Regions from separate parts of the Streptomyces sp. NPDC048484 genome, predicted to be linked through region 1. Evidence: riboswitches for the same ligand, from Rfam matches in the RefSeq annotation. Region 1 holds a riboswitch; the other holds the start of a gene.
The links. Region 1 has a riboswitch for cobalamin ahead of metE (5-methyltetrahydropteroyltriglutamate--homocysteine S-methyltransferase). Riboswitches for the same ligand answer to the same signal wherever they lie in the genome.
Positions count from the first base shown of each region.

Region 2: it holds a riboswitch for cobalamin, as region 1 does, so the genes downstream of both, AB0D14_RS32325 (cobalamin biosynthesis protein) here and metE (5-methyltetrahydropteroyltriglutamate--homocysteine S-methyltransferase) in region 1, are expected to answer to the same signal.

Region 1 covers NZ_JBEZJY010000022.1:28,757-35,998, reverse strand. Annotated here, with positions in the region: gene AB0D14_RS22640 (cytochrome P450) at 1-164, opposite strand, end outside; gene AB0D14_RS22635 (ATP/GTP-binding protein) at 161-766, opposite strand; gene AB0D14_RS22630 (DUF742 domain-containing protein) at 741-1,124, opposite strand; gene AB0D14_RS22625 (roadblock/LC7 domain-containing protein) at 1,117-1,521, opposite strand; gene AB0D14_RS22620 (ATP-binding protein) at 1,518-2,717, opposite strand; cobalamin riboswitch at 3,129-3,281, shown strand; gene metE (5-methyltetrahydropteroyltriglutamate--homocysteine S-methyltransferase) at 3,466-5,784, shown strand; gene AB0D14_RS22610 (MerR family transcriptional regulator) at 5,945-6,373, opposite strand; partial or broken gene AB0D14_RS22605 (SulP family inorganic anion transporter) at 6,649-7,038, shown strand; gene AB0D14_RS22600 (carbohydrate ABC transporter permease) at 7,199-7,242, opposite strand, start outside.
Region 2 covers NZ_JBEZJY010000038.1:59,862-67,103, reverse strand. Annotated here, with positions in the region: gene cobN (cobaltochelatase subunit CobN) at 1-1,053, opposite strand, end outside; gene AB0D14_RS32330 (cobyric acid synthase) at 1,050-2,639, opposite strand; gene AB0D14_RS32325 (cobalamin biosynthesis protein) at 2,636-3,592, opposite strand; cobalamin riboswitch at 3,729-3,862, opposite strand; gene AB0D14_RS32320 (hypothetical protein) at 4,174-4,395, opposite strand; gene AB0D14_RS32315 (inorganic phosphate transporter) at 4,408-5,643, opposite strand; gene AB0D14_RS32310 (class II aldolase/adducin family protein) at 5,888-6,613, shown strand; gene AB0D14_RS32305 (alpha/beta fold hydrolase) at 6,709-7,242, shown strand, end outside.

The sequences.
Region 1 (7,242 bases):
GCCTCCACGCCGGGTGCGATGGTGACGGGCGCGGTGGGACCGAACTGGTGCATGTACCGGTAGTACGCGTGCGGGTCAGCAGCGAACTCCGGTGTGTGCAGGGGTATGCGCTGGCCGCTGCCGTGCGCGGGGCAGCCGGGCGGAGGTACGGAGGGCGTTGTCATGCGTGCTCCAGAGCGGCGCGTTTCTGCAGGTAGCGGACCAGGGTGATCAGTGCGTTCACCGACGACTCTTTATCGCGTGCGTCGATGGTGACGACCGGTGTGTCGGGCAGCAGGTCGAGCGCTTCGCGAACCGCTTCGGCTGTGTGTTCCGCGTTGCCGTCGAACTGGTTGATGGCGACAGCGAAGTCGAGCCCGTAGGTTTCGATCAGATCCATCACATCGAAGCTGTCTTCCAGCCGCGCGGGATCCACCAGGACCAGAGCCCCGAGCGCTCCGCGGGCCATGTCGTCCCACAGATCGACGAACCGCTGCTGTCCCGGTGACCCGAACAGGTAGAGCACGATGCGCTCACTGAGTGTCAGGCGGCCGAAGTCCAGGGCGACGGTGGTGGTGGTCTTCCCCTGTACGCCCTTGAGGTCGTCCACCGTCTCGGAGAAGCTCGTCATGTGCTCCTCGGTGGACAGCGGCGTGATTTCGGAGAGGGAGCCGATCAAGGTGGTCTTGCCGACAGCGAAGTGCCCGACGACCAGGACCTTGACCGCGGTCTGCTCCGAACCGCTGCGCACGTATGCGTCCTCAGCCAGAGAGGGTCCTGAGACCATCGAGCACCTCCTGAAGAAGATTTCTGTCGGCGAGCGAAGCCGAGGGCACTGGCGCACGGGTGATCAGGTAGCCCCCCTCGGCGAGGGAACTGAGCAGAACTTTGACGACACCGAGAGGGTGCTGGGAGTGCGCGGCGATCTCAGCAACCGAGAGGTAGCCGCTTGAGCACATCTCCAGGACCTGCTGCTCCTCAGGGGAGAGCCGTTGGGGACGCTGTCGCTGGTCGGTGGCCGTGGTGATGAGGGTGATGAGCGAGAACTCGTTCTCGGTGGGCAGGGTGCGGCCGCGGGTGATGACGTAGGGCCGGACTAACTCTCCGGCTTCGGGTTCGGGCTCAGAACGGCTGCTGTCAGTCATGAGCAGCGACCGTGTCTTCGCGGCGGCCGGTCGACATTGCCTTGCCCAGTCGGCTGACGAGCTGCTGCATCCGATAGGTGATGTCGCCCATGTCGACGTTGACGGACGCTGCCACGGCAAGATAGGAACCCCCACCCGCTGCGTTCAGGAAAACCCAGCCGCCATCGAACTCGATGAGAGTCTGACGCCAGTTCACACTGGAGTCACGGCAGAAGAACCCGACGGACCGACTGAGGGACTGCAGCCCACTCACGGCAGCGGCGACCTTGTCAGCATCATCCCGACCGAGATCCGCCGTGCGGGACATCTGGAGCCCATCGGCGGAGATCAGGACTGCGTGCAGGGCGCCAGGAATTTCCAGCGCATCCTGGAGCATCCAGGACAGGTCGTCACTCACGGGGCATCAGTTCCTTTGTGTGCATCGGCGGGACTGGGCTCGTCGAGTCCGGCGGCCGACACCACCGGACTCCGGCCGGCGAGGGTGCCATGCTGGAAGGCCCCCATCGCCGCCACTCTGTCCTCGGCCGACCGGGCAGGCCGTGGAGTTGAGGTGGGCCTATCACCGGTCACGAGTGCCATAGCGCGCTTGTTCCTTCGCCTGGGCAGACCGTCGCCTGTCTCCGCAGGGACCGAACCGCCGTTTCTCGGGCCAGGATCGGTCGTCAGCGCTGCACTCGGCTTCTTCGGCTCGGGCGTGGTGGTCAGTAGATCCTTCGGCATCATCACCACTGCCCGGACGCCCCCGTAGGGGGATGTGCCGTCGATCGCGACCGTGAATCCGAAGCGAGAACACAGCGCACCGATGACCGCGAAGCCGAACTTGGGAGGGTTGCCGAGCTCGGAGACGCTCACCGCGGACTCACCGGACAAGAGGACCGAGGCGTTCGTCTTCTCTTCCTCACTCATCCCGACACCTGCGTCATCGATCACAATGCAGACGCCCGCGGGCACGCTCCGCACGTTGATCTCGACCATGGATGTGGGTGCTGAGTATTTGGTGGCGTTGTCGAGCAGTTCAGCCACCGCCAGGGCGATCGGCTCGACTGTGCGACTGGTCACTGCGGAGTCCACCTGCGAGAGGACGTCGACGCGTTGGTAGTGCCGGATCCGGCTCATGGCTCCGCGGATCACGTCATAGACGGATGCCGCCTCCCGCTGCCTGCCAAGCCATCCTCCGCACAGTACGGCAATGGACTGTGCGCGCCTGTTGAACTGGGCGTTCATGTGGTCGACGTCCAGCAGATCCTGCAGGATGGCCGAATCGCCGTGCTTTTTCTGCAGCTCGGAGATGACCCGCTGCTGCTCCGCCGCGAGGCCCTGGAGCGTCTGCATTGCGGACTTCAGTACGGTATTGGTGGCGGTCTCAGCCTCTTCCTTGGCCTGCCGGACCACGTCGTCGTAGCCACGCCGCAGGCCCTCGAGGCTGGATTCAAGGTTAGCGTTGCGGCCCCGCTGCTCGCCCATAGAACCTTCGAGGCTCTGTTTCTGACGGCGTAACGCTCTGATCGTCCTTCGCTGAACGACGACCGTGGTCGCGACAGGGACGCCGGCAGCGAGCGCCCAGACTGTCGGATCCTGCCAAAAATTCGTCATGTGACTCTCTTTAGAGCGACTGGAGTTCAGCCCCCGGGATCTATCCATGCGCGCCCTCGGCTGCGGGCAGCAATCACCACCCGGAGGACCCTTGGCTGCAGGCATCATCGAGGAGAAAACCCACTTGGCATGTGCCCGAAATCGTATCACCGGCAGACCATGACACCCCGTCAAGTCTGGCTTGTGCGCGCACTGTTGGCACCCAACAGACGTGAGTTCCGGTGGAGGTAGTGTGATACCCCCGTGGAGGCCCGCATCACCTCGCTCCGATGCCGCTGGACCGCTGCCCCCACCCCTGCTCCCCCGACCCGCACCATCCGCCATACGAGCAGGGTTTCCCCCGGAGGGGTTCCGCCCCCTAGGCTGGCCGACGCAGCTGGTTCGCCCCCGTCCGCCAGGCGGGACGCGTCGTAAGAGGGAACCCGGTGGGAATCCGGGACTGCCCCGCAGCGGTGAGCGGGAACGACCGCCGTCACACGCACTGGACCCGACGAACAGGGTCTGGGAAGCGACGGCCAGTAGGTGTCCTCCGTAGGGAGGACGTGCTCGCAAGTCCGAAGACCTGCCCGCTGCCCGCGTGCGACCCCTCGTGCGCGGACATCCCGGTGACCTCGTGGGCGGGTCGACGTACAGATCGGGCGGACGACCGTGCTGTGCCAGGCGGTTTGGTTTCCGGCCGGTTCGTCACCCCTTCGCGCTCGCGTCCCGTCCCGGGATCCCAGGGAGATATCTCGCGAAGGAGATTTCCGTGACAGCGAAGTCCGCAGCCGCGGCAGCACGGGCCACCGTGTACGGCTACCCCCGCCAAGGCCCGAACCGGGAACTGAAGAAGGCGATCGAGGGCTACTGGAAGGGCCGCGTCGGCGCCGACGCCCTCCGGACCACCGCCGCCGAACTGCGCCGGGCGAACTGGCAGCAGCTGGCCGCGGCCGGCGTCCACGAGGTCCCCACCGGTGACTTCTCCTACTACGACCATGTCCTCGACGCCAGCGTCATGGTCGGTGCGATCCCCGAACGCCACCGCGCCGCCGTCGAGGCCGACGCACTGGACGGCTACTTCGCCATGGCACGCGGCACCCAGGACGTGGCGCCGCTGGAAATGACCAAGTGGTTCGACACCAACTACCACTACCTGGTACCCGAGTTGGGCCCGGACACCGTCTTCGCGGCGGACTCCGCCAAGCAGGTCGCCGAGCTCCGCGAAGCCATCACCCTCGGCCTCAACTCCCGCCCCGTCCTCGTCGGACCCGTCACCTATCTGCTGCTCTCCAAGCCGGCGCCGGGTGTTGCCGCCGACTTCGACCCGCTCACCCTCCTCGACCGGCTGCTGCCCGTGTACGCCGAGATCCTCGCCGATCTGCGCGCCGCAGGCGCCGAGTGGGTGCAGCTCGACGAACCGGCTCTGGTGCAGGACCGCACACCCGCCGAGCTGAACGCCGCGACCCGCGCCTACCGCGACCTCGGCGCCCCGGCCGACCGCCCGAAGCTCCTGGTCGCCTCCTACTTCGGCCGGCTCGGTGCCGCCCTGCCGGTGCTGGCCAAGGCCCCGGTCGAGGGTCTCGCCCTGGACTTCACCGAGACGGCGGCCGCCAACCTGGACGCGCTCGCCGCCGTGGGCGGCCTGCCCGGCAAACGCCTGATCGCCGGCGTCGTCAACGGCCGCAACATCTGGGTCAACGACCTGGAGAGGTCCCTCACCACCCTCGGCACCCTGCTCGGGCTGGCCGACCGGGTCGACGTGGCCGCCTCCTGCTCCCTCCTCCACGTCCCTCTCGACGCCACCGCCGAGCGCGACACCGCGCCGCAGATCCTGCGTTGGCTCGCCTTCGCCCGCCAGAAGACCGCCGAGATCGTCACCCTCGCCAGGGGACTCGCGTGCGGCACCGACACGATCGCAGCCGAACTCGCCGCCAACCGGGCCGACCTGGCCTCCCGCGCCGACTCGGCGATCACCCGCGATCCCGCCGTACGAGCCCGCGCCGCCGCCGTCACAGACGCCGACGTCCGCCGCTCCCTGCCGTACCCGGAACGCGCCACCGCGCAGCGCGCCCATCTCGGGCTGCCGCTGCTGCCGACCACCACCATCGGCTCCTTCCCCCAGACCACGGAACTGCGCACCGCACGGGCCGACCTGCGCGCGGGGCGGATCGACCGTGCCGGGTACGAGGAGCGCATCAGGGCCGAGATCGGCGAGGTGATCTCCTTCCAGGAGAAGACCGGCCTCGACGTGCTCGTGCACGGCGAGCCCGAACGCAACGACATGGTCCAGTACTTCGCCGAGCAGCTCACCGGTTACCTCGCCACCCAGCACGGCTGGGTCCAGTCCTACGGCACCCGCTACGTCCGCCCGCCGATCCTGGCCGGCGACATCTCCCGCCCTGAGCCCATGACGGTGCGCTGGACGACGTACGCCCAGTCGCTCACCACCAAACCGGTCAAGGGCATGCTCACCGGCCCCGTCACCATGCTCGCCTGGTCCTTCGTCCGCAACGACCAGCCCCTCGGTGAGACCGCCCGCCAGGTCGCCCTCGCCCTGCGCGACGAGGTGAACGACCTTGCGGCGGCCGGGACTTCCGTCATCCAGGTCGACGAACCCGCCCTGCGCGAAACACTGCCCCTGCGAGCCGTCGACCATCCGGAGTATCTGGCGTGGGCCACCGAGGCGTTCCGGCTCAGCACCGGCGGCGTACGCCCGGACACACAGATCCACACCCACATGTGTTACGCCGAGTTCGGGGACATCGTCCAGGCGATCGACGACCTCGACGCCGACGTCATCAGCCTGGAGGCGGCGCGCTCCCACATGCAGGTCGCGCGGGAGCTGGCCGAGCACGGCTATCCGCGCGAGGCCGGGCCCGGTGTGTACGACATCCACTCCCCCCGTGTGCCGAGCACGGACGAGGCAGCGGCCCTGCTGCGCAAGGGGCTTGAGGCCATCCCCGCCGAACGCCTCTGGGTCAATCCCGACTGCGGCCTGAAGACCCGTGCCTGGCCCGAGACCCGCGCGTCCCTGGAGAACCTGGTCGCCGCGGCCCGTACGGTCCGTACGGAGCTGTCCGCGTCCTGATCCGTGGCACGGCGCCCGTACGACGGCATCCGGAGGGCGGGATCCGCACGACGGGCCGGGAGAGTGGGCTCAGGCCCTCCCTCCCGGCCCGCTGCCCCTCATCGGATGCCCAACTCGGCGCGAGAAAGGTCCGGCCCCACGAGACCGGAGTCGCCCCTGCTCAAGCCGTGACGGCCTGACCCTGGTCCCGCTCGCGTTCCCGTTCCCGGCGCTTGCGCAGCGTCTGTGCGAACTCCTCGGCCTCCGCCAGCCGGGTGCGGAGCTTTTCGACCTGCCAGACAGCTTCCTGCTCGTATTCGCGGACGCGCCTCAGCAGCATCTTTCGTTCACCCGCCGTCAGATGGTCGTCGGAGTCGAGGCGGTCGGTGAGGTCCAGCAGATCGCGCATCTGGTCCAGGGTGAAGTCCAGCGGCTGCATGCGGCGGAGAGCTTTCAGACGGGCGACATCGGCTCTGGTGTAGAGGCGGAAGCCGCCCTGGGAGCGGGCGGAGGGGGTGACCAGGCCGTGCGTCTCGTAGTGCCGGATGGTGCGCAGCGCCAGCTCCGTCCGCGCGCCGACCTCGCCGATCTGCATGTGCTCGCTGCTCATTCGGGCGCCCTTCCTCGTCTGCGTCCGCCGCCCGGCCCATGGGTGGCCGACGTCGATCGCTACCGTGACGTCAAGGTAGAGTATGTGATCATCAGGTCGGCTCCATGTCGTTCCCACTCCGTGGCGCGGAAGAAATGTTCCCGTGGCCGCCGACCGTGCCGGGACCGACGACGCCTCCGGCGAAGACCGAGGTCCGCCGGCCGTGCAGGCCTTCCTGACCCTTCCTGCCACGCCGGGGTGATGCCGGGCGGGCCCGAGCCCGACAGGTACTTTCCCTGATCTTCATGGCCCAGGTCCCCGAGATGCACGACGTGCCCTGGCCGGTCTACCCGCTGATCGTCGGCGGCCTCGTCCTCATGGTGTTCTTCCCGAAGGTCACCACCGTGGTCCCGGCCCCGCTGGTGTCCATCGTCATCCTCACCGTCATCACCGTCGCCGCCGGGATCGCGGTGCCGACGGTCGGGGACAAGGGCGACCTGCCGTCCTCCCTGCCGGTACCGGGCCTGCCCGACGTGCCCTTCACGATGGACACCCTGACCACCATCGCCCCCTACGCGCTCGCCATGGCGCTGGTCGGCCTGATGGAGTCGCTGATGACAGCGAAGCTGGTCGACGACATCACCGACACCCACTCCTCCAAGACCCGGGAGTCGATCGGGCAGGGCAGCTCAGCGGGGAGCTGAGCGGTGGGCATTGACGGGCGGGCGCCGTGGCGCCTGCCCGTCAATGCCCACCGGGGGGGGTGATCGGGTTCGTCCGTGGCTGCGGGCCGGTCGTGGCTGAGCGCGCAGTTCCCCGCGCCCCGGCGGGGCGCGGCAGCTGTCGTCAGCCCTTCACCGCGCCCGCCGTGAGGCCCTGGACGATGTGGC
Region 2 (7,242 bases), on a different contig from region 1:
GCCGACCGCGTTGCCGACCCTGGAGTGCTTGGTCGGATAGGCGGTGAAGACGACCGCGAGCTTCTTCTCCGCGTTGGTCCGGTGCCGCAACCGGGCGTGCCGCACGGCGATCCCGGCGACGCGCGCGGCCCGCTCGGGGTCGGCGACGTACACCGGCACGTCGTCGGGTCCCTGCTCCTTGAAGGAGAACGGGACCGTGATGAGCCGTCCGTCGAACTCCGGGATCGCGACCTGCATCGCCGCGTCCATCGGGGACAGAGCTGCGTCGGACGCCTCCCAGGCGGCCTTCGACGTGGTCAGGCACAGACCCTGCAGGAAGGGGATGTCGAGGGTCTGCAGCGCGCTGATGTCCCACGCCTCCTCGTCACCGCCCGCGGACGCCTCGGAGGCGTGCGCGCCGCCGGCGGCGAGGACGGTGGTGATCAGCGCGTCCGCCCCGTCGATCAGCGAGTACAGGCCGGACCCGGCGCCGCGCAGGGAACCGCTGTAGATGGGCAGGGCGTTGGCGCCCTTGGCCTCGATCGCGTCGCAGAGGGTGTCCACGAAGGCGGTGTTGCCGCTCAGCTCGTGGGCGCGGTAGTAGAGCACGGCGACGGTCGGCCGGTCCGCGGTGATCACGGGATCGCCGTGGACCCCGTACTCCGGCATCCCGCGCGGCGCTTCGAAGCCCTCGCCCGTGAGCAGCACGGTGTCGGAGAGGAAGCGGGTCAGCTCGGCCAGGTTCTCCGAGCCGCCCTCGACGAGATAGCGCAGCGCCTCCGCGACGACACCGGCCGGCACGGACGACTCGGCCATCAGCTCCGCGTCGGGCACGGCCTCTCCGCCGAGCAGCACGGTCGGGATGCCGGACGCCTTCAGGAAGGCGAGCCCGTCCTCCCAGGCGCGCTTGCCGCCGAGCAGCCGTACGACGGCGATGTCAGCGCCCTCGACCAGTGCGGGAAGCTCCTCCGTGACGTCCACGCGGGTCGGATTGCCGATCCGGTACGCGGCGCCGGAGGCACGGGCCGCCAGCAGATCCGTATCGGCGGTCGACAACAACAACACTGTGCTCATGCGGGTGCTCCCGGTGGAATGAAAGGCAGTCCTGTCGGCGCGCCGGACTCGATGAGCCGCCACAGCGCGTCCGTGTCCGTGTGTTCCTCGATCAGATCGCCGAGCAGGTCCAGTTGCTCCTCGCGCAGCCTCGCGAACGACGTGTCGGCGGCCGGTACGAAGCGGCGCCCCGCGGCGGCGGCCACCTCGCGCAGGAAGGCGCGCCGGAAGCCGTCCGACTCCAGGGAGCCGTGCCAGTGCGTACCCCAGACCTGGCCGACCCGGCAGCCGTCCAGGCTGTGTCCGTCGCCATCGGAGATGAACGGCTCCCCGCCCGTCACCTGGGCGACCCCGTGATGGATCTCGTATCCCTCCAGAGGTTCGCCGAGAGCCTCGCCGACGGGCCGGGTGAGGGTCTTCTCCCGCGCGAACCGCACACGTACGGGGAGGAGTCCGAGCCCGTCGACGGCGCCGGCCCTCGACTCGACCTCGTCCTCGATGTGTTCGCCGAGGAGCTGGAAGCCGCCGCAGATACCCAGCACGGGGCGCCCCTCGGCGGCCCTGCGCACCAGGGCGTCGGCGAGGCCGCGCTGCCGCAGCCACTCCAGGGCCCGGACCGTGCCCCGGGTGCCGGGTACGACGACCAGGTCGGCGTCGGTCAGCTCCTCGGCCCGGTCCACGAACCGCACGACGACGCCCGGTTCGGCGGCGAGGGCGTCGAGGTCCGTGAAGTTGGACATCAGGGGGATCGCGCAGACGGCAACCCGCAGGATGTCCTCGCCGACGGGGGCGGTCACCTCGGACTCCCGCACCGAGCCCCGTAGAGAGACCCTCAGTCCGTCCTCCTCGTCGATGCCGAGCCCGTGCCGGAAGGGCAGGATGCCGTAGGTGCGCCGCCCGGTGAGCCCGTGCAGCATGTCGATGCCGGGTTCGAGCAGGGAGACGTCCCCGCGGAACTTGTTGACGAGGAAACCGGCGACGAGCTCCTGGTCCTCGCGCGACAGCAGGGCCACCGTCCCGAAGAAGGAGGCGAAGACGCCGCCGCGGTCGATGTCGCCCACCACGAGCACGGGCAGCCGCGCGCCCCGTGCGATCCCCATGTTCACGATGTCCGTCCGCCGCAGGTTGATCTCGGCGGGACTGCCCGCCCCCTCACAGATCACCGCGTCATACGTGCCCCGCAACTCGGCCAGACAGTCCAGCACGGTCCCGAGCAACGCCTCCTGGCGGCCGCCGTGGTAGCCGCGCGCACTCATCTCGCCCACGGGCTTGCCCATGAGGACGACCTGGCTGCTGCGGTCGCTGCCCGGTTTGAGCAGTACGGGGTTCATGAGCGCGGTGGGCTCCACGCGGGCTGCCTGCGCCTGCATGGCCTGCGCGCGCCCGATCTCGGCGCCCTCCCGCGTCACGAACGAGTTCAGCGACATGTTCTGCGCCTTGAACGGCGCGACCTTGACGCCGCGGCGCGCCAGCCACCGGCAGATCCCGGCGGTCACCACGCTCTTGCCCGCGTCGGAGGTGGTACCGGCGACGAGCAGTCCGCCACCGAGCCCCCCGCCCGGGCCCGTGCCCTGTCCTCCGCGTCCTCCGCCCAGTCTCCCGCTCATGACGTACGCCCTTTCCTGGTGAGCGATGTGACGAGCAGCCGCCCGGCGACACCGGCGCCCAGCGCGAGCAGGCTCACGCGGCCGGAGAGCCGGACGGACCGTTCGATGTCCCCGACCCGCACGGCCCGCCCCGGACCGTTGAGGACCGGCCGGTGCTCGACCCGTCCCGCGTACGAGAGCGTGCCGCCGAGCCGCACACCGAGCGCCCCCGCGAACGAGGCCTCGACGGGTCCGGCGTTGGGGCTCGGATGCTTGGCGGCGTCCGTACGCCAGGCGCGGACCGCTCCCCGTGGATCACCGCCGGCGACGGCCGCGAGGGCTGCCGTCAGCCTGGCCCCGGGCCATCCCGCGAGGTCGTCGAGCCGCGCCGAGGCCCAGCCGTACCGCCGGTGGCGGGCCGACCTGTGTCCGACCATGGCGTCCAGCGTGTTGACGGCCCGGAACCCCACCAGACCGGGTACGCCCGCGACCGCGCCCCACACCAGGGCGCCCACCACGGCGTCGGAGGTGTTCTCGGCGACCGACTCGACGACGGCCCGGGCGATCCCGTCGGCGTCCAGTGCCTGCGGGTCCCGCCCGCACAGATGCGGCAGCCGCTCGCGGGCCGCCTCGATGTCCCCGGCGGCCAGTGCCCCGCCGACGGCCCGGGCCTCCCGCCCGAGGGAGGTCCCCCCGACGACGGCCCACGTGGCGGCGGCGGTCAGTGCGACGGACGCGGCACGAGAGGTGCGGACGCAGCGGTCGGCGGCCAGGCCGAGGGCGACGGCGCCGCCCGCGCACACGGCGGTGTGCAGCGCGCCCCATCCCCGGTGGTCCCGCCACAGGACCCGCTCCACGGCTCCGGCGGCACGGCCGAACGCGGCGACCGGATGCCCCCGGCGGGGATCGCCGAGCAGCAGGTCACCGAGGAGGCCGGCGGCGGCGCCGTACGCGAAGTCGCGATCGGCACGCACCGGTTCAGCCCGCCGCTACGTAGGGCGTGACCCTCGTAACCCTCTTGACTCTCGTAACCCTCGTGCTGGGCACACTGGTCCACAACAGGCGGCCGCGCATGGCGATTTGTCCTCACTCAGGGTGTCCACGCCCTGGTTCGACGAGACCGACGACGAGAGTTCCTGGCTCCCGGGGGATGGATTCCCCGGTAACAGTGGCGGGACCGCGCCGGATTCGCACCGGCTTCCTCTTCTGCCGTCGTACATGGCCCCGGCAGTCCACCACGGCCCGAGAACACCAGTCAACTTGCTGTTGACCTGCGAAGGGAGAGTGTGCTGAGGCCCACATCCACCAGCAGGCTCTCTTTGCGGGCTGGTTGTCGCCCGCGTGGATTCCCCCGCCGGAGAGGGACTCTGGACGACAGGCTTGCGATCACCGTGTGTGACGTGCGGTACGAAGAGGAGGAATTGCGCCTGCCGGACTCGTTCGACGTCCCGTCGGGCGCGGACATGCGTCCGCCCTGCCGGGACCGCGGGTGAGGCGGCCCCGACAGGGCGGACGGTGATGCTCGGGTGTACGGCCGGCTCGACGGCCGTACCGGTCAGGCGACGATCAGATAGATCCCGTACGCCACGGCCGCCGCGCAGGCCGCGAAGCAGGCGTAGGCGCCGGTGACCGCGAGGGTCGCCGAGTCGCCCTGGGAGGCGGCCGACTCGCGCTTGGAGAGGCCGACGATGCCGAGGGTGAAGAGGCCCACGAGGGCGACGGTGGCGATGAGGCTGACTCCGAACACGGAGCCGAGGGCTGCCCAGTCGATCTTCATGAGGTTGGTTCCTTACACCGTGGCCGGACGGGCGGGCTCGGCGTCCGGGCCCGGGATGGTGGTCTTCAGTTCGTCGATCGTGGTGACCGTGCCCGTGCCCGTGGGAGGCGGGGTGACCGCGGCGATCGCGGTGGTCACGACGCCGGCGGGCTCGTCGTTGACGTTGTCGACGGTGACGGGCTGGCGGCGGGACAGGGTCCAGATGACCCCGGAGCCCGCGATCAGCAGCGCGCCGGTGAGGACGATGCCCCAGGTGCCCTGCTTGGTGAGGAACTCGGCGCCCGCGCCGACCAGGCCGGCGGCCGGGAGGGTGAGGCCCCAGGCGATGAACATGCGGGTCGCGGTCGACCAGCGGACGACACCACCCTTGCGGCCCAGGCCCGAGCCCATCACGGCGCCGGAGCAGGACTGGGTGGTGGAGAGGGAGAAGCCGAGGTGCGAGGAGGCCAGGATGACGGTCGCGGCACTGGTCTGGGCGGCGAAGCCCTGCGGCGGCGCGAGATCGGTGAGGCCCTTGCCCATGGTGCGGATGATGCGCCAGCCGCCCAGGTAGGTGCCGAGCGCGATGGCGATTCCGGCCGAGACGATGACCCACAGGGGAGGATTCGACCCGGGCGAGAGCACACCGCCGGTGACCAGGGCGAGGGTGATGATGCCCATGGTCTTCTGCGCGTCGTTCGTGCCGTGGGCCAGTGAGACCAGCCCCGCGGAGGTGATCTGACCGGCGCGGTAGCCCTTGGAAGTCGCCTTCTCGCCGGCCCGGTTGCTGATCCTGTACGTCAGCCGGGTGGCGAGCATCGCGGCGAGTCCGGCCACCAGGGGCGCGGCGACCGCGGGGATCAGGACCTTGGTGATCACGGTCGCCCCGTTCACCGACGACCAGCCCGCCGACATCACCGCGGCGCCGATCAGGCCGCCGAAGAGGGCGTGGGACGAGCTGGAGGGCAGACCCAGGAGCCAGGTCAGGAGATTCCACAGAATGGCGCCGACGAGCGCCGCGAAGATCACCTCGGTGCGGAGGCCCTCTTCGTTGACGATGCCGCCGGAGATGGTCTTGGCGACCTCCACGGAGAGGAACGCACCGACGAGGTTCAGCACGGCGGACATGGCCACCGCCGTCTTGGGCTTCAGAGCGCCGGTCGAGATGGTCGTCGCCATCGCGTTGGCAGTGTCGTGGAAACCGTTCGTGAAATCGAACACGAGAGCGGTAACGATCACGATTCCGAGGAGGAGCGTGATGTGTTCCATTTACCCAGGCTTCTGTTGGACGACAGTGGCACGGCGAACGTAAGCAACCTGGATGAACGGAAGATGAACTGGGCCGGGCGGTGGAGTGACTCCATAGGGGTGCTGCCACTCCGCTTGTGTCGAAGTGGCGGTGAGGGCCCTCGAACAGAGGCGGAACGGAAGGATCCGCTACCCCTGGAGCAATTCCGCCCTGCAGTGCCTTCGCCCGAACGGAGCGGTTGCGGCCGACTGGCAGGATCGCCGCATGGCTGAGCAGCGGCGGGACACGGGAGACGGACGGGGCGCGGGAGACGGACGGGACGCGGGGGAGACGGGCGCGCCCCGGGCGGGGGAGGCGCTGGAGCGGGCGTGGGACGACCTCGTGGCGACAGCCCGCCGGACGGTGACCGACGGTCTGGTCGTCGGCACGTCGGGCAACGTGTCCGTGCGCGTGGGCGACATCGTCCTGGTCACGCCGACCGGGGTCCCGTACGACCGGTTGACGCCCGAGGATCTCTGCGGGGTCTCCCTCGACGGCCGGCGCGTGCTCGGTTCACTCGTTCCGACGAGCGAACTGCCCATGCATCTCGCCGTCTACCGCTCCACGGGCGCGCGCGCCGTCGTCCACACCCACGCCGTGCACGCCACGGCCGTCTCGACGCTCGTCACCGAGCTGCCCCTCGTCCACTACATGACGGCCGCTCTCGGCGGGCCCGTCCGCGTCGCCCCCTACGCCACCTATGGCACGGAGAAGTTGGCCGAGAACATGCTCCGGGCCCTGCGTGACCGCACCGCCTGCCTCCTCCAGAACCACGGCACCCTCACCCACGGCGCCACCCTCGCCCTGGCCTACGACCGAACGGCCCAGCTCGAATGGATGTGCCGCGTGTGGCTCACCGCGTCGTCCGTCCCGGGCCGCACGCCCACCCTCCTTACCGGGGACCAGGTGGCGGAGGCGGGGCAGCGGCTGAAGGGCTACGGCCAGCCGTAGCACCCGGTCCCCGGCCGGGGGAATTCTGAGTGGGGTGGCGCACCCCTGCCGCCCTTCCACTGGCCGACGGCGGGCTCCGTCAGGAGACTGGACCCGTGCGCACCGTGAAGCCGACGACCGCAGCCCTCACCACCGCCCTCACCGTGGCCGTAGCCGGCGCGGCCGGCATCGCAGCCGGCCGCTTCGCCGGCGACGCCGCCCTGAAGACGTCGCCGGGCCGGCCGCTGCCCACCGAACCCCGCCTCACCGTGCACGCCACGGCCGCGGGCCGGATCGTCCTGACCCGGGCTCTCGCCTCCCAGCGCCCGGGTGTGTACGGCCTGAGCGGCGACGGCAGTCACGCCGTGGTCGGCCCGCTCCTGACCGCCGCCCCGCACAGCGCCGACACGGTGGTGCGCCGCCTGGAGCGCGTCACCCACGGCACCCTGGAACCCGGCGACAAGGTGTGGTTCACGCCCGGCGTGCACGTCGGAGACCCGGGCGCGGCCCTGGGCCTCGACCACGCCGACGTGGAGGTCCCCGGCGAACTGGGCGCCTTGCCCGCCTGGTTCGTGCCCGCCGCCCGCGACACCTGGGTGATCACCGTGCACGGCCTCGGCACGACCCGCGAACACCCCATGAACGTCATG